3 regions of the Pseudomonas sp. GW821-FHT09A09 genome follow, and region 1 is predicted to be linked to each of the others. Evidence: predicted binding sites of a transcription regulator. Region 1 holds the regulator's gene; each other region holds the start of a gene.

Region 1 (10,217 bases):
CCATCACGTGGATCAGGCCCATCACCGCACCGATGATGCCGATGGTCGGCGCGTAGCCGCCCATGCTTTCAAAGACCTTGGCGGCGTTGATGTCGCGGCTTTCCTGGGTGTAGAAATCCACTTCCAGGATGCTGCGGATCGCTTCCGGTTCGGCGCCGTCGACCAGCAACTGCAGGCCTTTGCGCGCGTAGCTGTCGGGCTCCGCATCGGCCACGCCTTCCAGGCCCAGCAGGCCTTCCTTGCGCGCGGTGAGGCTCCAGTTGACCACACGGTCGATGCCGCCTGGCAGGTCCACACGTGGCGGGAAGATGATCCACACCAAGATCTGCATGGCGCGCTTGAACGAGCTCAGGGGCGATTGCAACAGTGCCGCGCCCACGGTGCCGCCGATCACGATCAGCGCGGCCGGGCCGTTGGCCAAGGCGCCGAGGTGGCCACCTTCGAGGTAGTTGCCGCCGATGATCGCGACAAACGCCATGATGATGCCGATCAGGCTCAACACATCCATCAGAGGCAGGCCTCCACCAGATGCTTGCCGATGTCGTCCAGGCTGTAGACCGCATCGGCCAGGTCAGCCTTGACGATGGCCATGGGCATGCCATAGATCACGCAGCTGGCTTCGTCCTGGGCCCAAATGGCGCTGCCGCCCTGCTTGAGCAGGCGCGCGCCTTCGCGGCCGTCGGCGCCCATGCCGGTGAGCACCACCGCCAGAACTTTGTCGCCGTAGGACTTGGCTGCCGAACCGAAGGTGATATCCACGCAAGGCTTGTAGTTGAGGCGCTCATCGCCCGGCAGGATTTTGATCGCGCCACGGCCGTCCACCATCATCTGCTTGCCACCCGGGGCCAGCAGCGCCAGGCCAGGACGCAGGATGTCGCCATCCTCGGCTTCCTTGACGCTGATGCGGCACAGCTTGTCCAGGCGCTCGGCGAAGGCCTTGGTGAACGCGGCCGGCATGTGTTGCACCAGCACGATCGGCGCCGGAAAGTTGGCCGGCAGCTGGGTCAGCACACGTTGCAGGGCAACCGGGCCGCCCGTGGACGTGCCGATGGCCACCAACTTGTAGGCTTTGCGCTTGGGCGCAGGCGAATGAGCGGCAGCCGGCGCAGCAGCCCGCACCGGTGCAGGCGCAACAGGACGCGCAACCGGTGCCGGCGCAGGACGCCCGAACGCGCTGGTCGGGGCCGCTGCGGGAGCCGGGGTTGGCGCAGGCGCGGGGGTGCTGAACAGGCTGCGACGGTTACTGCGGGAAATGCTGTGCACCTTCTCGCACAGCATCTGCTTGACCTTCTCGGGGTTGCGCGAGATGTCTTCGAAGTTCTTCGGCAGGAAGTCCACCGCGCCGGCGTCCAGCGCATCCAGGGTCACCCGGGCGCCTTCGTGGGTCAGCGAGGAGAACATCAACACCGGGGTCGGGCAGCGCTGCATGATGTGCCGAACTGCGGTGATGCCATCCATCATCGGCATCTCGTAGTCCATGGTGATCACGTCCGGCTTCAACGCAATGGCTTGATCAATCGCCTCTTTGCCGTTGGTGGCCGTGCCGACCACCTGGATCGTTGGATCGGCGGAAAGAATTTCCGAGACGCGGCGGCGGAAGAAACCCGAATCGTCCACCACCAGGACCTTGACTGCCATAAACACTCCGTTAGGCGGGGCGGGCAATACCGCCCTGCCCCACCAGAATCAAATACGCCGAGCGGCGTAACGCTTGAGCATGCTCGGAACATCGAGAATCAGCGCGATCCGGCCGTCACCGGTGATGGTCGCACCCGACATGCCCGGGGTTCCCTGCAGCATTTTGCCCAAAGGCTTGATGACCACTTCTTCCTGGCCCACCAGTTGATCGACCACAAAGCCGATACGCTGGGTGCCCACGGAGAGAATCACCACATGGCCTTCGCGCTGCTCTTCATGCTTGGCCGATGCCACCAGCCAGCGCTTGAGGTAGAACAGTGGCAACGCCTTGTCGCGCACGATCACCACTTCCTGGCCGTCCACCACGTTGGTGCGCGACAGGTCGAGGTGGAAGATCTCGTTGACGTTGACCAGCGGGAAGGCGAACGCCTGGTTGCCCAGCATCACCATCAGGGTCGGCATGATCGCCAAGGTCAACGGCACCTTGATCACGATCTTCGAGCCCTGGCCCTTGGTCGAGTAAATGTTGATCGAGCCGTTGAGCTGGCTGATCTTGGTCTTCACCACGTCCATGCCCACGCCACGGCCGGACACGTCGGAGATCTCGGTCTTGGTCGAGAAGCCCGGGGCGAAGATCAGGTTGTAGCACTCGGTGTCGGTCAGGCGGTCGGCGGCATCCTTGTCCATCACGCCACGCTTGACCGCGATATTGCGCAGGATCGCCGGGTCCATGCCCTTGCCGTCATCGGTGATCGACAACAGGATGTGGTCGCCTTCTTGCTCGGCGGCCAGGATCACCTTGCCATTGCGCGATTTGCCCGACGCTTCGCGTTCTTCCGGGGTTTCCACGCCGTGGTCGACAGCGTTGCGCACCAAGTGGACCAGCGGGTCGGCCAGGGCCTCGACCAGGTTCTTGTCGAGGTCGGTTTCTTCACCCACCAGTTCCAGGTTGATCTCTTTCTTGAGCTGGCGTGCCAGGTCGCGGACCAGGCGCGGGAAGCGGCCGAAGACTTTCTTGATCGGCTGCATCCGCGTTTTCATCACGGCGGTCTGCAGGTCGGCGGTCACTACGTCCAGGTTCGACACGGCCTTTTGCATGGCTTCATCGCCGCTGCTCAGGCCCAGACGCACCAGGCGGTTACGCACCAGCACCAGCTCGCCGACCATGTTCATGATGTCGTCCAGGCGTGCGGTATCAACCCGTACGGTGGTTTCGGCTTCACTGGCCGGCTTGTCGGCCACCGGCGCGGCAGCCGTCCGTGCAGGCGCAGGTGCAGCAGTGGCCGCAGGGGCCGGGGCGGGCTTGGCAGCAGGCGCGGCGGCTTTGGCAGCTACCGGTGCGGCCGTTGCTACCGCAGCGGCCGGGGCCACTTCGGAGAACTTGCCTTTGCCGTGCAATTCGTCCAGCAGGGACTCGAACTCGTGATCGGAAATCAGCCCGTCATCGGCCGGCGCGGCACTGGCGGCAGGCGCGGCGGCGGTTGCAGCGACTTCCGGCAAGGCGTCGGCCACAAAGGTGCCCTTGCCGTGCAGTTGGTCGAGCAACGCTTCGAATTCGTCGTCGGTAATGTCGGTGTTGGCGGAGGCCGCCGGCGCTTCTGGCGCGGCGGCAGGCGCCACGGCGTCAGCCGCGAACTGGCCTTTGCCATGCAATTGGTCGAGCAGTGACTCGAACTCTGCGTCGGTGATGTCTTCGCTGGTCGGCGCTGCGACTTCAGCCGCCGCAGCAGCCGGGGCCTCAGCCTCGGCCTTGACGGCACTGAGGGAATTGAGCAGCTGTTCGAACTCGCTGTCCGTCACGTCCGGCTCGGCTTCCACTACAGGCTCGGGCGCCGCAGCCGCAACGGGTGCGGCCGAGGTGTCGGCAGGTTCTGCCAGGCGCGCCAGGGCGGCCAGCAGTTCCGGAGTGGCGGCAGTGATCGGTGCACGGTCGCGCACTTCGCTGAACATGCCGTTGACCGCATCCAGTGCTTCGAGAATCACGTCCATCAATTCCGAGTCAACGTGACGCTCACCCTTGCGCAGGATGTCGAACACGTTCTCGGCGATGTGGCAGCACTCCACCAGCTCATGGAGCTGGAGGAAGCCGGCGCCCCCTTTTACAGTGTGAAAACCGCGAAAAATTGCATTGAGCAGGTTCGCATCATCCGGTCGGCTTTCCAGCTCGACCAGTTGTTCGGACAGTTGCTCTAAAATTTCGCCGGCCTCTACAAGGAAATCCTGAAGGATTTCTTCATCGGCGCCGAAGCTCATGTGGGTGCTCCTTAGAAGCCTAAACTGGATAACAGGTCATCAACATCATCCTGACCCGATACAACGTCTTCACGTTTATCGGCATGAATCTGCGGACCTTCACCCTTGGCGAGATGTTTTTGTGGATCTTTTTCCGAGAGGATCGCTGCGCGGTCATGTTCGATACCGGCAAAGCGGTCAACCTGGCCTGCCATAAGCACCAATTTGAGCAAGTTGCTTTCCACTTCGGTGACCAATTGGGTCACACGCTTGATCACCTGGCCGGTGAGGTCCTGGTAATCCTGGGCCAGCAGAATGTCGTTGAGGTTGCTGGAAACCGTGCGGTTTTCCTGCTCGCTGCGCGACAAAAAGCCGTCGACCCGACGCGCCAATTCACGAAACTCTTCCGCGCCCACTTCCCGACGCATGAAGCGGCCCCAGTCAACGCTGAGGGCCTGGGCTTCATTGGCCATTCCATTGACCAGGGGCGTGGCGTTCTCCACCAGGTCCATGGTGCGGTTGGCCGCCGCCTCAGTCAGCCTGACCACGTAGGACAGGCGTTCGGTGGCATCGGTGATTTGCGAAATCTCTTCGGCCTGGGGCATGTGCGGGTCAATCTGGAAATTGACGATCGCACTGTGCAGCTCGCGCGTGAGCTTGCCCACTTCCTGGTACAGGCCGCGGTCACGGGTCTGGTTGAGCTCATGGATTAACTGCACCGCGTCGCCAAACTGGCCTTTTTCAAGGCTGTCGACCAACTGGTGAGCATGCTTTTTCAGGGTCGACTCGAAGTCTCCCTGTGACGTTTCTTTATGCTCCATAGCTCCCCCGTGGCAGCATCAATGACCGATGCGTTCGAAGATTTTCTCGATCTTCTCTTTCAAGGCCAGCGCAGTGAATGGCTTGACCACGTAACCGTTTACCCCGGCTTGGGCGGCTTCGATGATCTGCTCACGCTTGGCTTCGGCGGTCACCATCAGCACAGGCAGGCTGCGCAGTTTTTCATCAGCACGCACGTGGCGCAGCAAATCGATACCGGTCATGCCCGGCATGTTCCAGTCGGTTACCAGAAAGTCGATGCTCCCGCTGTTGAGGATCGGAATCGCCGTAATGCCGTCATCCGCCTCGACCGTGTTTGTGAACCCAAGATCACGCAACAGGTTTTTTATGATCCGCCGCATCGTTGAGAAGTCATCAACGATGAGGATTTTCATGTTCTTGTCCAATTCGACCTCCAAGCAGTCTTAAACGCGCCCAGCACCTGGACGCGCCATTTCAATCAACAGGCGTTACACAAAAAGGACTGCCCAGGGCACCACGGTACGAACCCGCGAAAGCGTGGGCTTTCACGGTAGCGTCTGCAGTGTCCCCACACTGCCTGTCAGCGCGCTCGCCACTCTCCCAATCGCCCCCGCAAGCGGGCTGCGCACTGGCTATGCAGCTGGCTGACACGCGACTCGCTGACCCCCAGGACCTCACCGATTTCCTTGAGGTTCAGCTCTTCGTCGTAGTACAGCGCCAACACCAGTCGCTCACGCTCCGGCAAATTGGCGATCGCGTCCGCCAACGCGCCCTGGAAGCGTTCATCTTCCAGGTCACGCGACGGCTCGAGATGTGCACTCGCGCCGTCCTCGTGCAGCCCTTCGTGTTCGCCGTCCTGCAACAGGTCGTCGAAACTGAACAGGCGGCTGCCCAAGGTATCGTTCAAAATCCCGTAGTAATCATCGAGACTCAATTGGAGTTCGGCCGCAACTTCATGATCTTTAGCGTCACGACCGGTTTTTGCTTCAATTGCGCGAATTGCATCACTGACCATGCGCGTATTGCGGTGCACCGAACGCGGTGCCCAATCGCCTTTGCGCACTTCGTCGAGCATCGCGCCACGGATACGGATACCCGCATACGTCTCAAAACTTGCACCCTTGCTCGCGTCGTATTTGGTCGACACTTCGAGCAGGCCGATCATGCCGGCCTGGATCAGGTCTTCGACCTGGACGCTGGCCGGCAGGCGTGCCAGCAGGTGATAGGCGATACGCTTGACCAACGGCGCGTAGCGCTCGATCAACTCGCCCTGGCTGTCACGGGCAGACTTCTTGTACGCGTTGTAGCCAGTCGCTGTCATAGCACGGGTCCTGCGCTCGTCTGATGCACCAATCGCTCGACGAAAAACTCCAGATGCCCCCGCGGGTTGGCGGGCAACGGCCAGGTATCGACCTTCTGGGCAATGGCCTTGAACGCCAGTGCGCACTTCGAACGAGGGAACGCTTCATAGACCGCACGCTGCTTTTGCACGGCCTTGCGCACACACTCGTCATAAGGAACTGCGCCGACGTATTGTAAGGCGACATCGAGGAAGCGATCCGTGACCTTGGTCAACTTGGCGAACAGGTTTCGCCCCTCCTGCGGGCTTTGGGCCATGTTGGCCAGCACGCGGAAGCGGTTCATGCCGTAGTCACGGTTAAGCAGTTTGATCAGGGCGTAGGCGTCGGTGATCGAGGTGGGTTCATCGCAGACCACCAGCAGCACTTCTTGCGCCGCGCGCACGAAGCTGACCACGGACTCGCCGATCCCGGCGGCGGTGTCGATCACCAGCACGTCGAGGTTGTCGCCGATATCACTGAAGGCCTGGATCAGGCCGGCATGCTGCGCCGGGCTCAGGTGCACCATGCTCTGGGTGCCCGAGGCGGCCGGCACGATCCGAATGCCACCGGGGCCCTGGAGCAGCACATCGCGCAGCTCACAACGGCCTTCGATCACATCGGCGAGGGTGTGTTTGGGTGTCAGCCCCAGCAGAACGTCGACGTTCGCCAACCCCAGGTCAGCATCCAGCAGCATGACGCGACGGCCAAGCTCTGCCAGGGCCAGGGACAAATTCACTGACACGTTAGTTTTCCCGACGCCACCTTTGCCGCCGGTCACCGCGATCACCTGTACGGGATGCATGCTGCCCATTTTATTTCTTTACCTTGTCTTGCTTAGACGCAGGCTACATGGCTTGGCCGCGTGAAACGCTTGCAGACCATCGATGTAGATACATTTCACGGTGTTCATGCTGCCCTCAACCGACCCGTTTTGCCGGGTTGTGGTAAAGGTCAGCGAACATGTCGGCCATCGCTTCCTCGCTAGGCTCTTCTTGCATTTGCACGCTGACTGCACGGCTGACCAACTGATGACGGCGCGGCAGATGCAGATCATCCGGGATCCGCGGCCCGTCGGTCAGGTAGGCAACCGGCAATTCGTGGCTGATGGCCAGGCTCAACACCTCGCCCAGACTCGCCGTTTCATCGAGTTTAGTCAGGATGCAACCGGCCAGGCCGCAGCGCTTGTAGCTGTGATACGCAGCGGTAAGAACCTGTTTCTGGCTGGTGGTTGCAAGCACCAGGTAATTCTTCGACTTGATGCCACGCCCGGCCAGGCTTTCCAGTTGCATGCGCAACGCCGGGTCGCTGGCTTGCAGGCCAGCGGTATCGATCAACACCACGCGCTTGCGCAACAGGGGGTCGAGGGCATTGGCCAGGGACTGGCCCGGGTCGACGTGGGTCACCGATACATTGAGGATACGCCCCAGGGTCTTGAGCTGTTCCTGGGCACCAATACGGTAGCTGTCCATGCTCACCAGCGCGATGTTCTGCGCGCCGTACTTGAGCACGTAACGCGCGGCCAGTTTGGCCAGGGTGGTGGTCTTGCCCATGCCGGCAGGGCCGACCATAGCGATCACACCGCCCTCTTCCAGGGGCTCGATTTCCGGGGTGACGATCATGCGCGCCAGGTGGGCCAGCAACATGCGCCAGGCCTGGCGAGGCTCTTCGACTTCGGCGGTGAGGGCCAGCAGGTCGCGGGACAACGGGCCGGACAAGCCGATACGTTGCAGGCGGCGCCACAGGTTGGCCTGTTGCGGCTTGCTGCCTTGCAGCTGGGTCCACGCCAGCGAACCAAGCTGGACTTCCAGCAGCTCACGCAGGCCATTGAGTTCAAAACGCATCGAGTCGAACACACGCGGGTCGACTGCGGGGGCCGGGGCTGGCGCAGCAGGACGCGGTGGTTCTTTGAAGGTCGGCTCTACCAGCGGCTCGGCAGCGGTCAGCGGCAGGCCGGCGAACAGTTGGCGATTGGTGGTGGCATCGCTGTCGCCACGCATGCTCAGTTCAGCCTGGGCCGACACAATGCGCGAAGCGGTCTTGCGCAGCTCGTCTTCGAGTTCCATGTTCGGCACACGCGGCGCCAGCGCCTGGGGGGTGTAATCCAGGGCAGCCGTCAGCTCGACACCACCGGCAATGCGGCGGTTTCCGATAATCGCGGCGTCGGCGCCCAATTCATCACGAACCAGTTTCATGGCCTGACGCATATCGGCGGCGAAAAAACGCTTAACTTGCATAACCCACTACCCTCAGCCGTTGGGCCCTACTGTCGCGACGATAGTCACTTGCTTGTTGTCAGGAATTTCCTGATAAGCCAAAACGTGCAAATTCGGTACTGCCAGGCGCCCAAATCGCGACAACATCGCTCGGACGGGGCCGGCCACCAGCAGAATGATCGGCTGGCCTGCCATTTCCTGGCGCTGCGCGGCTTCGATCAACGAACGCTGCAGCTTCTCAGCCATGCTTGGCTCCAGCAGAACGCCCTCTTCCTGGCCTTGTCCTGCCTTCTGAATACTATTGAGCAATATTTGTTCCAACCTTGGTTCCAAGGTGATCACAGGCAGCTCGGAGTCAATCCCTACAATGCTTTGCACGATTGCACGCGACAATCCGACGCGCACGGCGGCCACCAGGGCGGCAGTATCTTGACTCTTGGCGGCATTGTTGGCGATGGCCTCGGCAATGCTGCGGATGTCGCGCACCGGCACTTGCTCGGCCAGCAGCGCCTGCAGCACCTTGAGCAATTGCGACAGCGACAGCACGCCCGGCACCAGTTCTTCGGCGAGTTTTGGCGAGGCTTTGCCCAGCAAACCCATCAATTGCTGGACTTCTTCGTGGCCGATCAGCTCGTGGGAGTGCTTGTAGAGGATCTGGTTGAGGTGGGTCGCGACCACGGTACTGGCGTCTACCACGGTATAACCGAGGGACTGGGCCTGGCTGCGCTGGCTGACTTCGATCCACACCGCGTCAAGGCCAAAAGCCGGATCTTTGGCGGTTATGCCGTTGAGCGAGCCAAACACCTGGCCGGGGTTGATCGCCAACTCGCGGTCCGGGTAGATCTCCGCTTCAGCGAGGATCACGCCCATCAGGGTCAGGCGGTAGGCGCTCGGGGCCAGGTCGAGGTTGTCGCGAATGTGCACAGTGGGCATCAGGAACCCCAGGTCTTGCGACAGTTTCTTGCGCACACCCTTGATCCGCGCGAGCAGTTGGCCGCCCTGGTTGCGGTCTACCAGCGGAATCAGGCGGTAGCCCACTTCCAGGCCGATCATGTCGATCGGGGTCACGTCATCCCAGCCAAGCTCCTTGGTTTCCTGGGCGCGGGCCGGGGAAGGCAGCAAATCCTGCTGACGGGCGATTTCCTGCTGGGCCAGCACCTTGACCTGGTTTTGCTTGCGCCAGAACAGGTAGGCACCGCCAGCGGCCATGGCCGCCATGCTGAGGAACGACACGTGGGGCATGCCCGGCACGATGCCCATGATCGCCATGATGCCCGCCGCCACGGCCAACGCCTTGGGCGAGGCGAACATCTGACGGCTGATCTGCTTGCCCATGTCTTCGGAGCCCGAAGCACGGGTCACCATGATGGCCGCTGCTGTAGATAACAACAGTGATGGCAATTGCGCCACTAAACCGTCACCGATGGTCAGCAAGGCGTACACCTTGCCCGCATCGCCGAAGGTCATGCCGTGCTGGAAGATACCGACGGCCATGCCGCCGATCAGGTTGATGAACAGAATCAACAGGCCCGCAATGGCGTCACCGCGTACGAATTTGCTGGCACCGTCCATCGAACCGTAGAACTCAGCCTCTTGGGCCACTTCCAGGCGGCGGGCCTTGGCTTGGTTCTGGTCGATCAGGCCGGCGTTGAGGTCGGCGTCGATGGCCATCTGTTTGCCGGGCATGGCGTCGAGGGTAAACCGTGCGCTCACCTCGGAGATACGCCCGGCACCCTTGGTGACCACCACGAAGTTGATGATCATGAGGATCGCAAACACCACGATACCGACCACGTAGTTGCCGCCGATCACCACCTCACCGAAGGCCTGGATCACCTTACCTGCAGCGGCATGGCCGTCCTGGCCGTGCAGCATGACCACCCGCGTAGACGCCACGTTCAGCGCGAGGCGCAGCAGCGTTGCCACCAGCAGGATGGTCGGGAAGACCGCGAAATCCAGGGGCCGCAGGGCGTATACGCAGACCAGCAGCACC
Region 2 (10,217 bases), on a different contig from region 1:
CCGAAGGCGTGGACTTGCCTGGTGCCTACTGCGAACACGTGGTGATCGCCAAGATCCCGTTCTCGGTGCCGGATGATCCGGTCGAGGCCGCACTGGCCGAATGGATCGAAGCGCGGGGCGGCAACCCGTTCATGGAAATCTCGGTGCCGGATGCGTCCCTGAAGCTGGTGCAGGCCTGCGGCCGCTTGCTACGGACCGAACAGGACCGGGGCACCATCACCTTGCTCGACCGCCGTTTGGTCACCCAGCGCTATGGCAAGGCTATCCTGAATGCCTTGCCGCCGTTCAGGCGCGAAATTTCTTAAGCCACCGTGGGCGAATTCGCCCACTTCGTGGTCTATCTCACTGCTATCGATTTATGTCATCAGGCCATTCACCGGCCGATTGGGAGAACCTTGTTCGTATGATTCGCACGCTGCCCGCCCTGTTTGCCCTGCTGTTCACTGCGCCGTTGATGGCCGCGCCCGCAGGGCAACAAACGCTGTTCAACTTCGTCCGGCCTGCCGATGTGGTCAAGGTGGCGACCCAGGACGCCAGCCTGCCGCAGTACAACGCCGAACAAACCCCCGAAGGCGAAGTGCTGCGCCGCATCACGTTCAACCCGGCTGCCGAGCCGAGCCTGGTCCTCAGCCCGCAAAGCGGCGCGTGGGACTGGTCCCAATCCGGAGCGATGAGCCTGCGCATTCAAAGTGCCATGGATTGGGCGCTGACCCTCTACGTCAAGGTGCAGAGCGCTGATGGCAAGACCCTGGTCAGCCGCATCGACCTGCCTGCCGGCCCGGCGCAGACCCTGCTGGTTCCGCTGCAGGCCAACTCACCGTTGAGCCAGGGCATGAAGGCCGGCCCGCCGATGCCTATCACCGTGGACGGCCAGCGCGTATTGCTGGCCAGCAGTGCGGGGGAGATCGACCGCAGCCAGGTGGTGTCGGTAACCCTCTCGATGATCAAACCCAACGCCGCCCAGAGCATTTTGCTGGAGCGCTTTGGCGTGCAGGACAGCGAGCCGGTGATCAAGGCCGCCTACAGCGAACTGGTGGATGCCTATGGCCAGTCCACCCGCGCGCGCTGGCCGGAAAAGGTCAGCAGCGACGACCAACTCAAGGCCGCTGCCGCCAAGGAGCAACAACAGCTCAAGGGGTGGCTGGCAGAGCGGGATAAATCTTCACTGGATCAATACGGCGGCTGGAACAAAGGCCCGGCGTTCGAGGCCAGTGGGTTTTTCCGCACCGAGAAGCGCGACGGCCGCTGGTACCTGGTAACCCCGCTGGGCCATCCGTTCTACTCGTTGGGCGTCAACACCGTCGCCCCGGATAACAATCAGACCTACGTCGCCGGGCGCGAGTGGATGTTTGCAGCCTTGCCCAAGGCCGGTGAGCCCTTCGACAAGTATTACGGCAGCGCCGACAACCGCACCGGCAACGGCGCAGGCGAGGGTCGCAGTTTTGGCGCCGGGCGTTGGTATGACTTCTACGGCGCCAACCTGGAACGCACCTACGGCACCGAAGGTTTCGACCAGAAACGCTGGGTGAGCCACACCCTCGACCGCCTGCAAGCCTGGGGTTTCAACACCGTGGGTAACTGGAGCGACGAAAGCCTGGCCACCGCTGATCGCGTGCCCTACACCTTGCCGCTGTCGATCGTGGGCGATTACGCCAGCATCAGCACCGGCACCGACTGGTGGGGTGGCATGCCCGACCCGTTCGACCCGCGCTTCGCCATGGCCACCGAACGTGCCGTGGCCATTGCGGCCCGCGATCACCGTGACGACCCGTGGCTGATCGGCTACTTCGCCGACAACGAGCTGGCCTGGGCCGGTCCGGGTGGCGATCCAAAATCGCGCTACGCCTTGGCCTACGGCACATTGCGCATGACCACCGACGTGCCGGCCAAGCGCGCGTTCCTCAAGCAATTGCGCGACAAATACCGCAATGAAGAAGGCCTTTCGAAAGCCTGGGGCATTCACCTCGCAGGCTGGGAACTGATGGAAGACCCAGGTTTCGAGCCGCCGATGCCGAACCCCGAACACCCGGAAATCGAGGCTGACTTCAAGTATTTCCAGAAGACCTTCGCCGATGCGTATTTCAAGACCATCTCCGACTCGCTCAAATGGCATGCGCCTAACCAACTGTTGCTGGGCGGGCGTTATGCGGTGAGCACGCCGGAGGCCGTGGCGTCCTGCGCGCAGTACTGCGACGTGCTGAGTTTCAACATGTACACCCTCAAACCCCAGGACGGTTATGACTTCGCCGCCCTGCGCGTGCTGGACAAGCCGGTGTTGATCACCGAATTCAACTTTGGCTCTGCGGACCGTGGGCCGTTCTGGGGCGGTGTGACGCAACTGGCCAGGGAAGAAGACCGTGGCGCGGCGTACGCTAATTTCCTCAAGCAGGCCATGGCGGAACCGTCGATTGTCGGCGTGCATTGGTTCCAGTATCTGGACCAGCCGGTTACGGGGCGCCTGCTGGACGGTGAGAACGGTCATTTCGGTCTGGTGGGGATCACTGATGTACCTTTCCAGGGCTTTGTCGACAGCGTGCGCAAGAGCAACCTGGCGGCCGTCGACCAGTTGGGCAAAGAGGCCGAAAAGGCCAAGGCGGCCAACGCTGCGCGTGAGGCCGAGGGCAAGCAGGCCGGGCATGACGGCAAAGGCCCGGGGCAGGGCGCCGGGCATGCCGGTGGGCACTCTGGAAATGGCCATTGATTGAGCGTTGACGGGTTCACAAAACCCACAAGGGCTGGAACAATGGCGGCCACTTTTTACGGTATTTTCCGAGGGGGCTTAGGTGCAGATTCAGGGTCATTACGAGCTCCAGTTCGAAGCGGTGCGCGAAGGATTCGCCGCGTTGTTCGATGACCCACAGGAACGTGGTGCCGGGTTGTGTATCCAGATCGGTGGCGAAACCGTCGTCGACCTGTGGGCCGGTACCGCCGACAAGGACGGGGCCGAGGCCTGGCACAGCGACACCATCGTCAACCTGTTCTCCTGCACCAAGACCTTTACTGCCGTTACGGCCCTGCAATTGGTGGCCGAAGGCAAGCTGCAACTGGACGCGCCCGTGGCCAACTACTGGCCGGAGTTTGCAGCGGCGGGCAAAGAGGCCATCACCCTGCGCCAGCTGCTCTGCCACCAGGCCGGGTTGCCGGCGATCCGCGAAATGCTGCCCACCGAAGCCCTGTACGACTGGCAACTGATGGTCGACACCCTGGCGGCCGAGGCCCCGTGGTGGACGCCCGGAGAAGGCCATGGTTACGAGGCCATCACCTATGGCTGGCTGGTGGGCGAATTGCTGCGCCGTGCCGACGGGCGGGGCCCGGGGGAGTCCATCGTGGCGCGAGTGGCGCGGCCCTTGGGGCTGGACTTCCACGTGGGGCTGGCGGACGAAGAGTTTCATCGTGTTGCACATATAGCGCGCAGCAAAGGCAATATGGGTGATGAGGCGGCTCAACGGTTACTTCAAGTAATGATGCGCGAGCCCACGGCCATGACTACGCGGGCATTTGCCAATCCACCGTCTATTCTGACGAGCACTAATAAACCCGAATGGCGGCGCATGCAGCAGCCAGCGGCAAATGGTCACGGTAATGCCCGCAGCCTGGCCGGTTTTTATAGCGGTTTGTTGGACGGTAGTTTGCTGGAAAGCGACATGCTCGAACAATTGACCCGCGAACACAGTATGGGGCCGGATAAAACCTTATTGACCCAAACCCGTTTCGGCCTTGGCTGCATGTTGGATCAACCGCAATTGCCCAATGCCACCTTCGGCCTTGGCCCGCGTGCGTTTGGCCATCCCGGGGCGGGCGGTTCGGTCGGTTTTGCCGACCCTGAACATGATGTAGCGTTTGGTTTTGTGACTAATACACTGGGGCCTTATGTACTTATGGACCCACGTGCACAGAAGTTGGTCGGAATATTGGCCGGTTGTCTGTAAACCCCTTGCTGTTTCACGTTTTTTTGTTACAAAGGCAACTATAAGAAGACGCTGAGCGAAATGATGTAACTTTAATGTTCAGTAAGCGTCTGTTTAACGGGTCATCCAGACCCCCTGGTTTTTTCTCATTTTGTGGATATCTCATGTTATCGAACAAGTCCTTGGCACTGGCGCTGTGCCTCACTATTACTGGCTGCGCACAAACTCCACAAAATGATGCCGAAGGTGGGCATTGGTGGTCATTTGGATCTGATAAGGCTGCTACCAAGGACGCAGTGACCCAAACCGACGCCAAGCCGGATGCCAAGCCGGCTGCTGGCGCCAAGCCTGCTGCGCCTGTCGCTGCCGCTGCCGCACCGGCTCCTGCAGCCGCCGCGCCAGCCCCCGTCGCCAAGGCGGATACCGGCTCCAGCTGGTGGCCGTTCTCCTCCAAGAGCGCCGACGACAAGGCGGCCGACGCCAAGGCTGACCTGAAAGCCGACCTCAAGGCTGCGACTCCAGCGCCGTCGCCAGCCGCCGCGCCGGAGGTTGCCAAGACCGACACCGAGACCCACTGGTGGTGGCCGTTCGAAAGCAAGCCAAAGCCACTGGCCAAGGTCGATGTGACCAACGTGCCAATGCCTGATCCGAAAATCACCCAAGCCTGGCTGGACGACTACGAGCCGCGCCTGCGTGCTGCCATCAAGGACAGCAACCTGCAATTGGAGCGCCGCGAAAACGTACTGGTCGTGATCGCCCCGGTGGATGGTTCCTACAACCCGAAACGCCCGGCGATGTTGCTGCCGGTGACCCTGGGCCCGTTCACTCGTGTAGCCAAGGCCGTTGAAGGCGACCCGAAAACCGCCGTACTGGTTCTGGGTCACGTCGACACCAATGGCGCGGAGCCGGTGAGTCAAGCCCTGACCAAGGAGCGTGCGCAGTCCATCGCGTCGATTTTCAGCCTTAGCGGCTTGAAGCAGGATCGCCTGATGCTGCGTGGCATGGGTGACCTGATGCCGCGTGCGGCCAACGACAGCACCCAGGGCCGCGCACTGAACCGTCGCATGGAAATCCTGTTCACCCAGCGCACTACGATGCTTGCCCTGCTGAACAAATACAGCTCGGGCAAACCGCCAGTGGCTGAAATGGTCGCGGTACAAACGGCGCCAGCGCCGGTTCCGGCTCCCGCTGCGAAGAAAGCGGCTCCCGCGAAAAAGGCTCCGGCCAAGAAAGCCGCTGCCAAGCCTGCCGCCAAAAAAGCGCCGGCCAAACCCGCCGCGAAGAAACCGGCTCCAGCCAAGGCTGCTGCACCGGCTGCGAACGACCAGGCGAAAAACTGATCTGTTGAAGCACAAGGATAAAGTCGCATGACCCAGGCACTGGCTGATATGCGCCGTGACTACACACGGGACGGTTTGAGCGAGGCCCAGGCCCCGGATGAACCGTTTGCGTTGTTCCACCAGTGGTTTGCCGATGCGGTGAAAACCGAGCAGCCACCGGTGGAAGCCAATGCCATGACCCTGGCGACGGTCGACCCCGAAGGTCGCCCGCACTGTCGCATCCTGTTGCTCAAGGGGCTGGATGCGCAGGGCTTTACCTTCTTCACCAACTATCAGAGTGCCAAGGGTGAACAGCTCGCGGCACGGCCCTTCGCGGCCATGACTTTCTTCTGGCCGACCCTGGAGCGCCAGGTGCGTATCGAGGGGCGGGTGGTCAAGGTCACGCCTGAAGAGTCGGACGCGTATTACCAGGTGCGTCCCTTGGGCAGCCGCCTGGGGGCCTGGGCGTCGCCGCAGAGCAAGGTCATCCGTGACCGTGAAGAACTGCAGGACTTGCTCAAGGCAACCGAGCAGCGTTTCAGTGATACCCAGCCCGATTGCCCCGAGCATTGGGGCGGCTACCGTTTGCTGCCTGAGCGCATCGAGTTCTGGCAAGGCCGCGCCAGCCGCCTGCATGACCGCCTGAACTATCGCCTGCAAGCGGGCGAGTGGACACGCGAGCGCCTGGCGCCCTGAGCCTCACCTTTCGTCACCTCACCTGAATAATGTCCGCAGGCCCGGCGTCTCTATCAAGAGGCTTCGGGTTGTTGATTGCGGACAACTCCACCGGCAAGCGTATGCGTGACACTTCTTGGTACAAGGAGAGTACTACCGTTCGTCGAGTTTTCTGGTAAGGGCAGTCTGTACTAGGGCTGAATGAAAGCAATTTTCTGCCGTGCTTGCCGTGACAGGCGCCAAGCCGCAGCGTCTAATGAATACCTGTCCTTTGGAGTTGATGCTATGCGTAAGTCCGTTTTACTAGTTGCCTGCTTTACCACCCTGTCGTTGCTGTTGGGTGGCTGCGCCTCGAGTCTGACCGGCGACTCGTACTCCCGTGACGAAGCGCGTCGTGTACAGACCGTTCGCATGGGTACCATTGAATCCCTGCGTCCGGTGAAAATCGAAGGCACCAAGACCCCAATCGGCGGCGCTGCTGGCGCAGTCATCGGCGGCGTTGGCGGCAGCGCCATCGGCGGCGGTCGTGGCAGCATTGTCACTGCCGTGATCGGCGCCGTCGCTGGCGGCCTGCTGGGCTCGGCCACCGAAGAAGGCCTGACCCGCACCCAAGGCGTTGAAATCACCGTTCGCGAAGACGACGGCAGCATGCGCGCCTACGTGCAAGCGGTTGAAGAGAACGAGATCTTCCGCATTGGTGACCGCGTTCGCATCATGACCGTTAACGGCACCAGCCGCGTGACTCGCTAAGCGTCGGTTGTAGAAACACAAAACCCCCAACCAGGTGACTGGTTGGGGTTTTTTTTATTACGTGGGGCAAGGTTGGCTGAGCATTAGAGTTGAAGTGAAAGCGCTTTCGTATGGACTAAAAATGCAGGCAATAAAAAACCGCCTTAGTAGGGCGGTTCTTTATTGCAATCCCAGTTCTGGTTGGGCTTGCATACTCACAGGACGCGATGACATGGGCGAGATACTAATGCTGCTTAAAGTGTTACGCAAGGCTCATCGAGGGGAGGTGAGCATGATTTATGAGATTTCCTTTGCCGGATTTTTCTGCAAAAGACGGTAATAAACTTTAAGCGCAATTCACTGCATTCAACAGCGCTTGGTCACACCTTTGGCTCTGCGCCCCGTTAGTATCAACGCCGTTCCACGTTTGTCACTTTGCAGATTGACCGGGTCAACGCCGAAGTTTTCGGACCAACCGCCACGGGCTAGTAATCCGTGCCGGATTGATGCGGGTGGCCCATCAACCCAGCCACCTCAAAGGACGCGATGACAGCATCCGAAGGCGCGCATGTTCCGGTAAGTACGCTGGAGGTAAGGTCCAACATCAGGAGGGCCGAGTATGTCGAAGTTTGCACGACGTACGTGGAACCTCGTAGTGAACGCCTTGCGTGTGTACCACGTGTGGGTGTTCCTGCGGGACAGCTTCGATGACCTTTAAGGTCTAAGAAGTGGAGCCGTCTCGGTTTAAACCGAGACGGCTTTTTGGTTTCTCAGGCTGTCCTCAGATCTGGAAGTGCTTCACCAAGGTGTTCAACTCATGGGCCAGGCTTGCCAGGGACTGCGACGCAGCCGTCGTTTGGGTCGAGCCTTGCGCAGATTGAACCGACAACTGCTGAATGTTCAGCAAGTTGCGGTCAACCGCCCGGGCCACATCAGCTTGCTCAGCCGCTGCCGTGGTGATGACCAGGTTGCGGTCATTGATCTCATCGTTGGCCGCCAGGATATCTGCCAGCGCTTTCTGCGCCAGTTCGGCCAGCGCCAGGGTTTGCTCGGTCATGGTGCTGCTGTCGAGCATGGTGTTGACGGTGCTGGCGGTGTTGGTCTGGATGCTGCCGATCATCTGTTCGATTTCCTGGGTCGACTGGGCGGTGCGGTGGGCCAGGGCGCGCACCTCATCGGCCACCACGGCAAACCCACGGCCTGCATCGCCCGCGCGCGCGGCTTCGATGGCAGCGTTCAGCGCCAGCAGGTTGGTTTGCTCGGCAATCGTGCGGATCACGTCGAGGACCTTGCCGATCCCCTTGGCCTGCTCGGCAAGGCCGCCCACTTGGCCCGAGCTGAGTTCAACACCACGGGTCAGCGCCTGGATTGCGTTCAGCGCTTCGACCATGCGCTGCTGGCCTTTCAAGGCAATGCTTCGCGACTCCTGGGACAGGTCGGAGGTGGACGCCGCATTTCTCGCCACTTCCTCGATCGCCGTGGTCATCTCGGTGACGGCAGTGGCGGCCTGTTCGATTTCGCCATGTTGCTGCTGCAGGTCACGGCTACCTTCGGCAGTGACGGCATTGAGCTCTTCGGCTGCCGCCGCCAGCTGGCTGGACGAACCGGTAATCTGCCTCAGGGTCTGCACCAGGTTGTTGCGCATGACCTCCTGGGCCCTGAGCAAACGCGTGGCTTCGTCGTTGCCCGTGGGGGTGATCGGTTGGGTCAGGTCGCCCTTGGCAATGGTCTCGGCCACCTGCACCGCTTCGTTGATCGGGCCGGTGATGCTGCGCGTCAGCAACCAGGCCACCAGCACCGTGCCACCACTCACCAACAGGATCACGAGCGTGATACCGCTCACCGCATGCTGGTAAGCGCCGACGGACGTCATGCCGGCCTGTTCTGCGCCCTTGTTGGCAAGGTCGATCAGTTGGTCGAAGTTCTTGGTCATCTGCTCATAGCTTTCTCGAATGCTGTTGAGAAAGTCCCGCGCACCAGCCTTGTCGCCTGAGCGCGAGCGCTTGAGCATTTCGGTATGGTTTTTCGCATACGCCTCAAGGCTCTGGTTGAACACCTCGAGCCGTGATTTTTCCTCTGGTGTACGCAACAGCGCCGCGTACTGGGTCAACTGCTCCTTGACCGCCTTGAGGCGACCTGCGGACTTGTCTTCGTAGGTCTGCATGTCGGCATCGCTGGACGACAGGATGTGCGCCATTTCACCCAGGCGGAAACGGTCGAGCGATGCGTTGGCCAAGGCCAGGATCCTGACGCGCTGCATCCAATTGTTCTGGATGTCGGCCGCCTGGGACTGGACTTCGCCGATCTGCTTGAGCGCAAACAGGCCGAGAAACACACTCAGTGACGCAATGGCGGCGAAGCCGATGAAGGCTCTGGCTGCGATTCTTATATTTCTCAGGAACATGGGGTTTACGCTCGGGCTGAAAACGCGTTGAGGAGCAGGGGCGGGCGGGCGTCCTGGGCCAGGACAGTCGTGGCACCACACCAGCTAGTCGGCGGTGAGCGTGAAGTCTTTAGGGTGCGCGGGGGCGGGAGGGCAAGTTTCATGTTGGGGGGCGGAAAAAGAAAAACCTCAACCGGGTGAGCGGTTGAGGTTTCTTGTGTGAGGTGTTTTGGGCCTCAGGTGAACATTTCTATGTCGTCCATGGCGTTATTCACTGCAGCCGACAACGAGGGGGATCTGCGTCTTGCTCGTTCGAACGCTGGTGTGATTTTCGCCATGTCTACCGCGCCGAATCGACGTGCTATGTGACCGATCGCTACGATAGCCGCTGCCGAAAAGCTATCGTCAGGATGGTCGATGAACTGGAGGCAAGTGTGCTCCGCCCACTCTCCATTCAGCTCATTAAGCCCAATGGATATCAGGGCTTCTGTCACTTTATTCACGTCCGATGTTGCTAGATAACGTACTGCCTCATCGTGTTCCAAATCTGGATCGTGATATCGCATCTTTATTTTTCCTCCCTGGAACTCTTCCGTTTTCAGGCCATGGGGCTTGGCTGAATTGTGTTTGCTAGATAACGAAGCCCGACGGGTTAGTCGGGCTCATGACGTTATGGCAACCAGAAAAGTCGGGATGTAGGTCGCGTCCGGGGGACAGGAAGGAATTGGAGGAATTCAGGAGCCGGATGTCCGGCTCCTGAGCAGGCTCAAGCTTTCTTGCGACTCGCCATCGCCGTGACCGCATACCCAATGCACGCTGCCAGGATAGAACCGGTCAGGATGCCCATACGGTCTTCCCCGGCGAACTCACTGACACCCGGCACAAACGCCAGGGAGCCGACGAACAGGCTCATGGTGAAGCCGATACCACACAGGATCGCCACGCCGAAGACCTGGCCCCAGTTGGCGCCCGAGGGCAGGGCGGAGAGGCCGGTTTTCACGGCTATCCAGGTGAGGCCGAACACGCCGACGGTCTTGCCGATCAGCAGGCCGGCGGCGATGCCCATCGGTACGTGGTGGGTGAAGCTGTCCAGGCTGACGCCGGTCAGGGAGACGCCGGCATTGGCAAAAGCGAACAGCGGCAGGATGCCATAGGCCACCCAGGGGTGCAGGGCGTGTTCAAGGGTCAACAACGGCGAAGGCT
Region 3 (10,217 bases), on a different contig from region 1:
GTCCCAGTCCTTGAGGCTGGTGCACAGCGGTTGCAGGGCCACTGCATCAGCGCCCAGGCGTTTGGCGCAGAACGCGAGCAGGTCAGGCATGACCTGGCTGGCGAGGTACACCTCGTTGTCCATCACCATGTGTTGCAGCGCGGCCACGGTGATGGGCTGCGATTCCAGGGATTGCAGGCGTTGCAAGGCGAAGCGTGCACGCGGGCCGAGGCCGATGTGGTCCTGGCTGATCACCGGCGAGAACCCGGTCAGCGGCGCCTTGGGATTGGCCAACCATGCCGAGTCATTGGAATGCTGCACGTAGTCGGTGCGCTCCAGTTGCGGCAGTTGGTCAGCCGGAAAGATACCGGGCTGGGCCGCACGCGGGTCGACATCCCAGGCGCAGGCGCTGTGGGCGCCGTCGAGCAGGATCAGTTGCAGGCCGGCACGCGGGTCACTGCACTGCGCCAACTTGGCGGCGCTGACGTTGGGCACCACCGACAGGTTCATGTACAGGCTCTGGCCCTGGTCATCAGCCGCCAGGGTGTTGACCCACGGGATGCCTTGCAGGGTGTGCACCGAGGTTTGCAGTTCCTTGAGGCTGGTCGCGCGGTTCATGGCGTACCACTGTTGCAGCACGCGGTCATTGCCGAGGTTGGCGTCGCGCAGGCTGAACGCGTAGTGGTTGTTCCAATCGAGCTTGCCCGGCCATTGCACCACCGGGCCGAACTGCGAGCTGTAGACCGTATGGGCTTGCGTTTTGAGGCTGCCGTCGGGCTGCTTGACCTGCACGGTGACCGGGTTTTTATCCAGCGGGATGGATTTGCCGTCCAGCAGGTAGCGGGTGGAATCCTTGGGGTCGAGGGTCAAGCGGTACAGGGTGAAGTGCTTGGAAGTGTCGACGGTATGCGTCCACGCCACATGCTGGTTGAAGCCGATATTGATCACCGGCAAACCTGGCAACGCGGCGCCCATGACATCCAGTTGGCCCGGGATGGTCAGGTGCATTTCATAAAAGCGCATGCCGCCCACCCAAGGGAAATGCGGGTTGGCCAGCAGCATGCCCCGGCCATTGAAGGAACGGTCTCGGCCCACCGCAACCGCGTTACTGCCACGGTCGAGGGTAAAACGCTGCTGATTGGCAGCGGCCAGTGCGAAGGCTTTGCCGTCGACTGTCACGCCGGCAGTCGCCTGGGGTGGCGTCGCGCCCACCAGGGCCTCGGCGAACTGCCCGACACCGCCTTCCACCAGCAGCCGACGGGTCAGTTTCACCAGGTCTTCAACAACCAGTGGCCGCACCCACGCCGCCTGGCACTGCACCGGCGCGCCCTGCTCTTTCAGGTAACGGTTGTAGCCCGCGACGTAGCCTTGCATGCGCTGCTGCATCTGCGGGGTTTGCGCATTCCAAAAGGTCGCGACCGCCTGTGGGGTATTGAGCCAGGTGAAAAACACGTCGCTGGCGAGGTTGTTGCGCTCCTCCAGGGTTGCCTGATCGGGGCCGAAGTAACGGGCGCGTTCGCCGTTCACCGTGACCACTTCATTGGCCAGCAGGCACAGGTTGTCCTGGGCATACGCGTAACCGATGCCGTAGCCCAGACCACGTTCATCGTTGGCGCGAATGTGTGGTACGCCGAATGTGGTGCGACGGATATCCGCCGATGCCTGTACCACCGGCTCGCGTGCCGACGCAGCGAAGCTCAACCCCAGCAACACCCCTGCCATGCACGCCCTGGACAACCCATTGGAAATAATCACGCCGACTCCACCGTCAAATTGAACACCCTCACAAGGGGCAACTACCCCACCGTAAGGACGCAATGCACCGGGAATAATTTAGCGGACGGGCACGTTTATTTAGGGCAACCACAAGGTCACAAACCGGATACCGACAAAATTTCTACATCCGGGACTTCATGATTTCTGTCGCTCATACGTCTTACTTAATAAGAGCGCCATCATTTTCCTGATCAGGCTCTGATAAGGAGTTTTTTGCATGTACAACTCGCAACTGCCCACGGACGGACATTCACCGACCGCCGATGCCAACTTTGGCAACGGCACACACGCGTTCGGCAAAGCGCCTGAACAGCAAGGCAACCAGCGGATTCGCCATTTGCTCAAGTGTTTCGGTTTGCGCACCAGCCTGATTCGGCTGAAGGTCATCGACGCCCTGCTCACCGCTGCCGACAACCAGCGCACCCTGGGGGTGCGCGGCGTGCACAGCCATTTGCTGGAACTGGGCATTCCGCTGTCGTTTCTCAGCGTGCGCGAAGTGCTCAAGCGCCTGTGCAGCGAGGGCGTGATCACCCTCAATGCCGATAAAAGCTACAGCCTCCATGAAGAGGCTGCCAAAGTACTGGAAGGTCGCGCCTGAATCAGAAGTGCGGCTTGACCTTGCGGCGCATGATGCCGTTGATCACCACCACGATCACCGCCACGGCAATGGCGATGTACTGGAAGGTTTTCTCGCTGATCACGCCGGTGTTCTGCAGGTAGGACAGGCCAAACATGATCGCCAGTACCGACAGGGCAATCAGAATCGAATATTTCAAACGCTGCTTTTGAGTCATGACGGGTTCCTGAACCTGATAGATGTATCCACTTTGTATCGCCGAACATGCCAAGCACATACCCGGTTACGGGGATGGACGGGGGTCGGCAGGGTCCTATGTTACAGGCGATGTAAAACTTTGGCTTGTTCCAAGCCTGATTGAGCTTGCCTGACTGACCTTGTGTGTACCCTTGAGGATTTTCAAATGTTGCGTCGAATCACACTGCTGATTCCATTGCTGATCATGCTGAGCATGAGCGGCTGCTTCTTCTTCCCACATGGCGGCGGTGGCGGCTGGCATGACCACCGTTACGATGACGGCGGTCACGGTTACGAACGTCGCTGATCCACTGACAGCGATTTAGCGTCGCAACCCAGTGCCGGGCTGAGCGCATAGCTCCACCAACCAATCCACAAACACCCTGACCCGCTGTGACAATTGCCGATGCGGCGGGTACAGGGCGGTGAGTGCCATCTTCGGCACCGGCAACTGGGGCAGTACCTCCACCAATGTGCCAGCCGCCAATTGCCGCATCGCGTGATAATGCGGCGCCTGGATCAGGCCGAACCCGGCCTCGCAGGCACAGAAGTAGCCGTCAGAGCTGTTCACCGCCACCTGCTTGGCCAAATTGACCTCGCGTAATTCAGCACCCACCTGAAACTCCAGGCCAAAACGTTTGCCACTGGCGCTAGAGACGTACTCGACCATCTGGTGCCCGGCCAATGCTTCCAGTGTCTCGGGCACGCCAAAACGCTCAAGGTAGCCAGGACTGGCCAGGGTCAACTGGTCCATCATCGCCAAGGGCCGTGCCACCAGCGACTCATCCAGGGCCAGGCCCCCGCGCAGCACGCAATCGACACCTTCGCGAATCAGATCCACGGGGCGGTCGTTGAGGCCGATTTCCAGCTCGATCTGCGGGTAGCGCGCCGTAAACATCGGCAATGCGGGAATCACGATCAGCCGCCCAATCCCCGATGGCATATCAATACTCAGAGTGCCCCGTGGGTTCTGGCGATGGGTGGAAAATACCGCCTCGGTTTCTTCCAGGTCCGTCAGCAATTGCACGCAGCGCTGGTAGTAAGCGGCGCCATCCGGCGTAGGACTGACCTGGCGCGTGGTGCGTTGCAGCAATTGCACGCCCAAGTGCGCTTCCAACTGCTTGATCAGGATGGTCACCGAGGCACGCGGCAACTGCAGGCTGTCGGCCGCCTTGGCAAACCCGCCCAACTCGACAATTCGGGTAAACACACGCATGGCGTTGAATCGGTCCAAAGGCAAGCTCCCGGGGCGATTATTTAGAAATTACAAACAGTGATAGTGCTTTTAGCCGGTTTATCGCAGTTTTGTCGAGGATGACAATGGGCGCCTACTCACCCAGGAGCTGTACCCATGCACACTCGTCAACTCGGAACAAACGGTCCCCACGTCAGCGCCATCGGCCTCGGCTGCATGGGCATGACCGACTTCTACACCACCGGCGCCGACACCCAAGAGGCCACCGCCACCCTGCACCGCGCCCTGGAACTGGGGGTCAATTTTCTCGATACCGCCGACATCTACGGCCCCCACACCAACGAGCAACTGATCGGCCAGGCCATCGCCGGAAAGCGTGACCAGGTGTTCCTGGCCAGCAAGTTCGGCATCGTGCGCGACCCGGCCAACCCGGCACTGCGCGGCGTGAATGGCCGACCCGAGTACATCCGTAATGCAATCGACGGCACCCTGCGCCGCCTTGGCATCGAGACGCTCGACCTTTATTACCAGCACCGTATCGACCCGGAAGTGGCCATCGAAGAAACCGTCGGCGCCATGGCCGAGTTGGTGAAACAAGGCAAAGTGCGCTACCTGGGCCTGAGCGAAGCGTCCGCCGCCACTCTGGAGCGAGCGCATAAAGTGCACCCCATCAGCGCCCTGCAAAGCGAGTTCTCGCTGTGGAGCCGCGACCAGCAGGAAAACGGCTGCCTCGCCGCCTGCCAACGCCTGGGCATCGCCTTTGTGCCTTACAGCCCACTCGGCCGGGGCTTCCTGACCGGCGCCCTGAAAAGCCCGGACGACTTTGCCGCCGATGACTACCGCCGCCTCAGCCCGCGCTTCCAGGGCGAGAACTTTGCAAAGAACCTGTTGCTGGTGAAACAGGTCGAGGCACTGGCCGCCGATAAAGGCGTGACAGCCGGGCAACTCGCGTTGGCGTGGGTGCTGGCCCAGGGCGAATTCATCCTTCCGATCCCCGGGACCAAGCAACGCAAATACCTGGAAGAAAACGTAGCCGCCGAGTCCATCCGCCTCAACCCGGCTGAGTTGGCGGCGCTCGAAACGATCTTCCCCGCCAACGCTACCGCGGGCCTGCGCTACCCCGAAGCGGTCATGGCGATGCTGGATATCTGACCCGTGGGGCGCCGGTCAACGGCGCCCGCACTTTCTTGTACGATCGTACCTAAAGCTCCGCCCTGCCAAGCCGATAGCCCTACGAAGCTCTAACAAAGCCACGTCGGTCATAAACGCTTCGTAAGGACGACCCCATGCCCCCACTGCGCTCCATCCAAGCCCGCTATACCCTGTTTCTGGTGCTGTTCGTCCTGGTGTTATTCGTGTTGACCGTAGTGGGTATCGGCCAGTTGGTCGCGCCCACGCTGCGCCACACCGAAGAACAGGTGGTGCTCAACCGCATCGCCGAGGTGGCCGAACAGATCAAGGGCGAATTGAACAAGGTTCAAGCCCAGCAACGCAGCATCACCCAAACCATTCCTCTGCTCGACAGCGATGCCATCGACAAGGTCCTGCCGGGCCTGGTAGACCAGTATGGCGAGCTGAAAGTCTTCGGCGGCGGCATCTGGCCATTGCCAAACCAGCGCACCCCGGGGCGCAACAAGCACAGCACGTTCTGGCACCGCGATGCCTCGGGCAAGCTGACGGTGAACACCTTCTGGAACAGCGACGCCGCCCCCAACTACTACGACCAGAGCTGGTACAAAGGCGGCCTCGCCTCGCCACGCGGCCAGTGTGCCTGGGCTGCTGCCTACAAGGATGACGCCAGCCAGGAGCCGCGCACCAACTGCGCCATGGCGATCCAGCGCGACGGTGCGGCCTACGGTGTGGCCACCATCGACGTGACCCTGGGTTTCTTCAATGAACTGGTGGCCAGCAAGGAAAAAGACATCGGCGGCCAGATGCTCATCGTCGAAGGCGACGGCAAGATCATCAGCAACAGCTCGCGCATCAATGGCCCGGTGGTGTTGAAAAACATCAGCGAACTGGCCGGCAGTTCGGCGTTTGCCGCGCAGGTCAGCAAAGCCCTTGCCCATCGTGACCAGGGGCTGCAACGCAGTGAGTTCGACAACGGCGACATGGCCAGCACCTTCTACCTGCGCCCCATCGAAGGCACCCCGTGGTTCCTTGCCACTGCCCTGCCCACCTCGTTGATCACCGCCCAGCGCGACGATGTCCTCGGCACCCTAGCCCTGCTGCAAATTCCGATGGTGTTGCTGCTGGTGCTCCTCGCGGTGTACGCGATTCGTCAACTGGTGCAGCGCATGAAGTCGCTGAAGACCAACATTGACGCGCTGTCGGCCGGTGATGCGGACCTGACACGGCGTATCACCATTCGTGCGGAAGACGAGTTGGGCGCCATCGGCCATTCAGTCAACCGCTTTATCGTCTACCTGCAAAACATGATCGGCGAAGTGACCCAGGCCACGGGCGCCATGTCGTCGGGCCTGGAGCAGTTGCAACAGGTCTCGGCGCAGACCAACCGGATCCTGGTGCGTCATGCCTCGGAAACCGACCAGACCGTCACCGCCATCACCGAAATGAGCTCCACCGCCGAGACCGTGGCGCAAAATGCCGCCGAAACCGCCGCCTTCACCCAGCGCGCCAACGAGCACGCCGACCGTTCCCGCGTGGTGGTGGGTGAAGCCTCCACCAGCGTCAGCGCGTTGATCGGCGAAGTCTCCAGCGCCACCCACACCGTGGAAAACATGCGCCAGGACGCTGCACGCATCACCGAAACCCTCGGCGTGATCGGCGCGATTGCCGGCCAGACCAACCTGTTGGCGCTCAACGCCGCCATCGAAGCGGCACGTGCCGGCGAGCAAGGCCGTGGGTTTGCGGTGGTAGCCGACGAAGTACGCGCCCTGGCGGCACGCACCCAGGCCAGCACCTCGCAGATCAACGAAATGCTGGCGCGCTTGACCACCGGCGTAAGTTCGTCGGTGGCCGCCATGGAAAACACCCAGGCCAGTTGCCAGTCGGCGGCGGATGCAACGGCGCGGGTGAACACCGGCCTGGATGAGATGGCCGGCTCGGTCAGCCACATCAACAACCTCAGCACCCAGATCGCCACGGCGGCCGAGCAACAGAGCGCGGTGACCGAGGAGATCAACCGCAGCATGGTGCAGATCCGACAAATGGTCGAAGAGCTGGTGCACAGCGGCCATGCCACCGAAACCAACACCCAGAGCCTGCTGGACGCCAATGGCCGGGTGATTGCCCTGATGAGCCGCTTCAAAGTCCGTTGATCAATTGCCTGGAGGCTCCCGTGCAAAGCGCGGGAGTAGGACTATTCTGACATTTCCTAGTCGTCACACAGGAGGTGTGCCATGCGCGCTGCCGAGCAATCGGTCCGCTTGGAGCGGATCAGTCAGGAACGCTTTATCCAGGCCCCCATCGATGCCGTTTATGACTATGTGACCCAGCCCGACCGCTGGCACGAGTGGCACCCCACGTCCCTGAGTGCCGACACCGGCACCACCGGTTCGCTGCCTGCGGGCACGCGGTTTACCGAAATCATCGACCTGTTGGGCGTACGCGTCCCCATGAGCTACCGCGTGCAGATCGCCCGGCGCCCCGGCGAATTCAAGACCGTGTTCACCTCCCTGGCCGTGGATGGCTCCATCCATTATTTCCTGCAGCCCCATCGCGGTGGCACCCTGTTCAAGCGCGTGCTGACCTACGAAACCGAGCTGCAACTGGCCACCCTGCATGAGCGCATGATCGAGCTGTCGGGCATTGCCCTCGACCAGCTCAAACATCGCCTGGAAAACGGCGCCTCCGTATAATTTAGAAACATTACCGCCCCACGCGGCATCGTGTGGGAGCTGGCTTGCCTGCGATGACGTCGTCATGATCGCCCCCCTCATGACGACGTTTACCTGACCTACGAGCCCCACCATGAAAACCCCATTGCGCCTGGTCCTGCTTTCCGCCCTGCTGATCCCCTCCCTGGCCCAAGCCGCCGACCTCATTCCCATCGACGTCCACCGCGACGCCAACTGCGGCTGCTGCAAAAAATGGATCAGCCACCTGGAAAGCAACGGCTTCAAGGTCAATGACCACGTCGAAGCCGACATGAGCGCCGTCAAACAACGCCTGGGCGTGGCCCCGCGCCTGGGCTCTTGCCATACCGCCGTGATCGACGGCAAGTTCGTCGAAGGCCACGTGCCTGCCGAACAGGTCCTGGCCCTGCGCACACGCAATGACCTGCTGGGCATCGCCGCCCCAGGCATGCCCATGGGTTCGCCCGGCATGGAAGTCCCAGGCCGCAGCGAGGCCTACCAAGTCATCGGCCTGACCCGTGAAGGCAACGACGTGGTGGTGGCTGACTACCCGGCGCAATGATCGCGGGTTACCTGGGGTTGTTTTTCGCGGCGTTTGGCGCCGCGACATTATTGCCCCTGCAATCGGAAGCCGTGCTCGTGGGCCTGCTGCTCAGCGGCCATTACAGCCTGTGGCTATTGCTGGGGGTTGCGACCCTGGGCAACGTGCTGGGCTCGCTGGTGAACTGGTGGCTCGGGCGTTGGGTGGAGCACTTCAAGGGCCGACGCTGGTTTCCGGTGAGCGACAAGCAATTGGGCAAGGCCCGCCACCATTACGAGCGCTGGGGGCATTGGACCTTGCTGCTCAGCTGGGTACCGATCATCGGGGACCCACTGACCCTGGTGGCCGGGGTGATGCGTGAGCCACTGTGGCGTTTCTTGCTGCTGGTTACCCTCGCCAAAGGCGTACGTTACGGCGTGCTCGCTGCCTTGACCCTGCAGTGGGTGTTAATCCCCACTTAATCGCCTCCCAACAGCATCCGAGCACCTTCTCTAGGAGCCCAGCCGATGCCTCTGATCCGCGCTTTCTGCATTGCCGGCCTGCTGACCGCCAGTGCCGCCCCCGCCTTCGCCGCCACCTACGGCCCCGAGCTGCAAGGCTTCCAATACCCGTATCCGGTTGAGCACTTCCAGTTCCAATCCCAGGGCAAATCCCTGCAGATGGGGTATATGGACGTCCCCGCCAAGGGCAAAGCCAACGGCCGCAGTGTGGTGCTGATGCACGGCAAGAACTTCTGCGGCGCCACCTGGCAAGACTCGATCAAAGCCTTGAGCGATGCCGGTTACCGCGTGATCGCGCCGGACCAGATCGGCTTCTGCACCTCCAGCAAGCCCGAGCATTATCAATACAGCTTCCAGCAACTGGCCACCAACACCCACCAACTGCTGGAAAAACTCGGCATTCACACAGCCACCCTCGTCGGCCACTCCACCGGCGGCATGCTCGCCACCCGCTACGCCTTGCTCTACCCGGCCCAGACCGAACAATTGGCGCTGGTCAACCCCATCGGCCTGGAAGACTGGAAGGCTCTCGGCGTGCCCTATCGCAGTGTCGATCAGTGGTACGAGCGCGAGCTGAAGCTGAGCGCCGAGGGCATTCGACAATACGAACTCAACACCTACTACGTGGGCCGCTGGAAGCCCGAGTACGACCGCTGGGTCGACATGCTCGCCGGCCTGAATAAAGGCCCGGGGCATACGCTGGTCGCATGGAACTCGGCCTTGATTTACGACATGATCTTCACCCAGCCGGTGTACTACGAGTTCAAGGACTTGCAGATGCCCACCCTGTTGCTGATCGGCACGTCCGACACCACCGCCATCGGCAGTGATATCGCACCGCCAGCGGTCAAGGCCAAGCTCGGTCACTACGACGTGCTGGGCAAGCAGGCTGCACAGCTGATCCCCCACGCCACCCTGGTGGAGTTCCCGGGCCTGGGGCATGCGCCGCAGATGGAAGAACCGGCCCAGTTTCATAAAGCGCTGTTGCAGGGTTTGAACGCCCTTTAATCCAACCTTTTTCGAGGCACTCGTGAATGTCGGTACAGATCGCAGTCATTGATGATTGGCAGAATGTGGCCAGTGGCGTGGTGGATTGGTCGGTGCTTGATACCGTCGGCCAGGTGCATTTCCTGCACGACTACCCCGCCGATACCGCCACGATGATCGACCGTTTGCAGGGGTTCGAGGTGATTTGCGTGATGCGCGAGCGCTCCACCTTCGACAAGGCGCTGTTGCAGGGCCTGCCGAAGTTGAAGCTGCTGGTGACCGGTGGCATGCGCAACGCGGCCATCGACATCGCCGCCGCCAAGGCCCTGGGGATCCAGGTGTGTGGCACCGAGAGCTACAAACAGGCCGCACCGGAATTGACCTGGGCACTGATCATGGCGTCCACCCGCAACCTGCTGGCCGAAGCCAACTCCCTGCGTGCCGGCCACTGGCAAGTTGGCCTGGGCGGCGACCTGTACGGCAAAACCTTGGGCATCCTGGGGTTGGGCAGCATCGGCCAGAAGGTCGCGCAGTTTGCCAAAGTGTTTGGCATGAACGTGATCGCCTGGAGCGAAAACCTCACGCCCGAGCACGCCGCCGAATCGGG

What was found. Region 1 encodes FliA, which starts transcription of late flagellar genes. Its sites were predicted from a motif close to CTAAAGTTTNNNNNNNNNNNGCCGNTAA; they were not measured.
Region 2: a site for FliA is predicted at 9,121-9,148, ahead of AC07OV_RS29265 (methyl-accepting chemotaxis protein). Genes of this name have one in related genera too.
Region 3: a site for FliA is predicted at 4,966-4,993, ahead of AC07OV_RS04335 (methyl-accepting chemotaxis protein). Genes of this name have one in related genera too.

What each region holds. Positions count from the first base shown of each region.
Region 1 is NZ_JBWKPU010000035.1:7,739-17,955, reverse strand. It holds gene AC07OV_RS24670 (flagellar motor protein) at 1-508, opposite strand, end outside; gene AC07OV_RS24665 (protein-glutamate methylesterase/protein-glutamine glutaminase) at 508-1,638, opposite strand; gene AC07OV_RS24660 (chemotaxis protein CheA) at 1,687-3,891, opposite strand; gene AC07OV_RS24655 (protein phosphatase CheZ) at 3,903-4,691, opposite strand; gene AC07OV_RS24650 (chemotaxis response regulator CheY) at 4,710-5,084, opposite strand; gene fliA (RNA polymerase sigma factor FliA) at 5,252-5,992, opposite strand; gene fleN (flagellar synthesis regulator FleN) at 5,989-6,822, opposite strand; gene flhF (flagellar biosynthesis GTPase FlhF) at 6,929-8,245, opposite strand; gene flhA (flagellar biosynthesis protein FlhA) at 8,258-10,217, opposite strand, start outside.
Region 2 is NZ_JBWKPU010000057.1:12,960-23,176, forward strand. It holds gene dinG (ATP-dependent DNA helicase DinG) at 1-305, shown strand, start outside; gene AC07OV_RS29240 (beta-galactosidase) at 404-2,701, shown strand; gene AC07OV_RS29245 (serine hydrolase domain-containing protein) at 2,784-3,929, shown strand; gene AC07OV_RS29250 (OmpA family protein) at 4,073-5,248, shown strand; gene pdxH (pyridoxamine 5'-phosphate oxidase) at 5,276-5,923, shown strand; gene AC07OV_RS29260 (outer membrane lipoprotein) at 6,188-6,652, shown strand; gene AC07OV_RS29265 (methyl-accepting chemotaxis protein) at 7,413-9,035, opposite strand; gene AC07OV_RS29270 (hypothetical protein) at 9,251-9,580, opposite strand; gene nhaA (Na+/H+ antiporter NhaA) at 9,781-10,217, opposite strand, start outside.
Region 3 is NZ_JBWKPU010000003.1:273,148-283,364, forward strand. It holds gene pvdQ (bifunctional acylase PvdQ) at 1-1,734, opposite strand, end outside; gene AC07OV_RS04310 (fe2+ zn2+ uptake regulation protein) at 1,973-2,353, shown strand; gene AC07OV_RS04315 (hypothetical protein) at 2,355-2,549, opposite strand; gene AC07OV_RS04320 (hypothetical protein) at 2,736-2,876, shown strand; gene AC07OV_RS04325 (LysR family transcriptional regulator) at 2,892-3,803, opposite strand; gene AC07OV_RS04330 (aldo/keto reductase) at 3,921-4,916, shown strand; gene AC07OV_RS04335 (methyl-accepting chemotaxis protein) at 5,051-7,045, shown strand; gene AC07OV_RS04340 (SRPBCC family protein) at 7,127-7,585, shown strand; gene AC07OV_RS04345 (DUF411 domain-containing protein) at 7,698-8,144, shown strand; gene AC07OV_RS04350 (YqaA family protein) at 8,141-8,584, shown strand; gene AC07OV_RS04355 (alpha/beta fold hydrolase) at 8,630-9,631, shown strand; gene AC07OV_RS04360 (D-2-hydroxyacid dehydrogenase family protein) at 9,658-10,217, shown strand, end outside.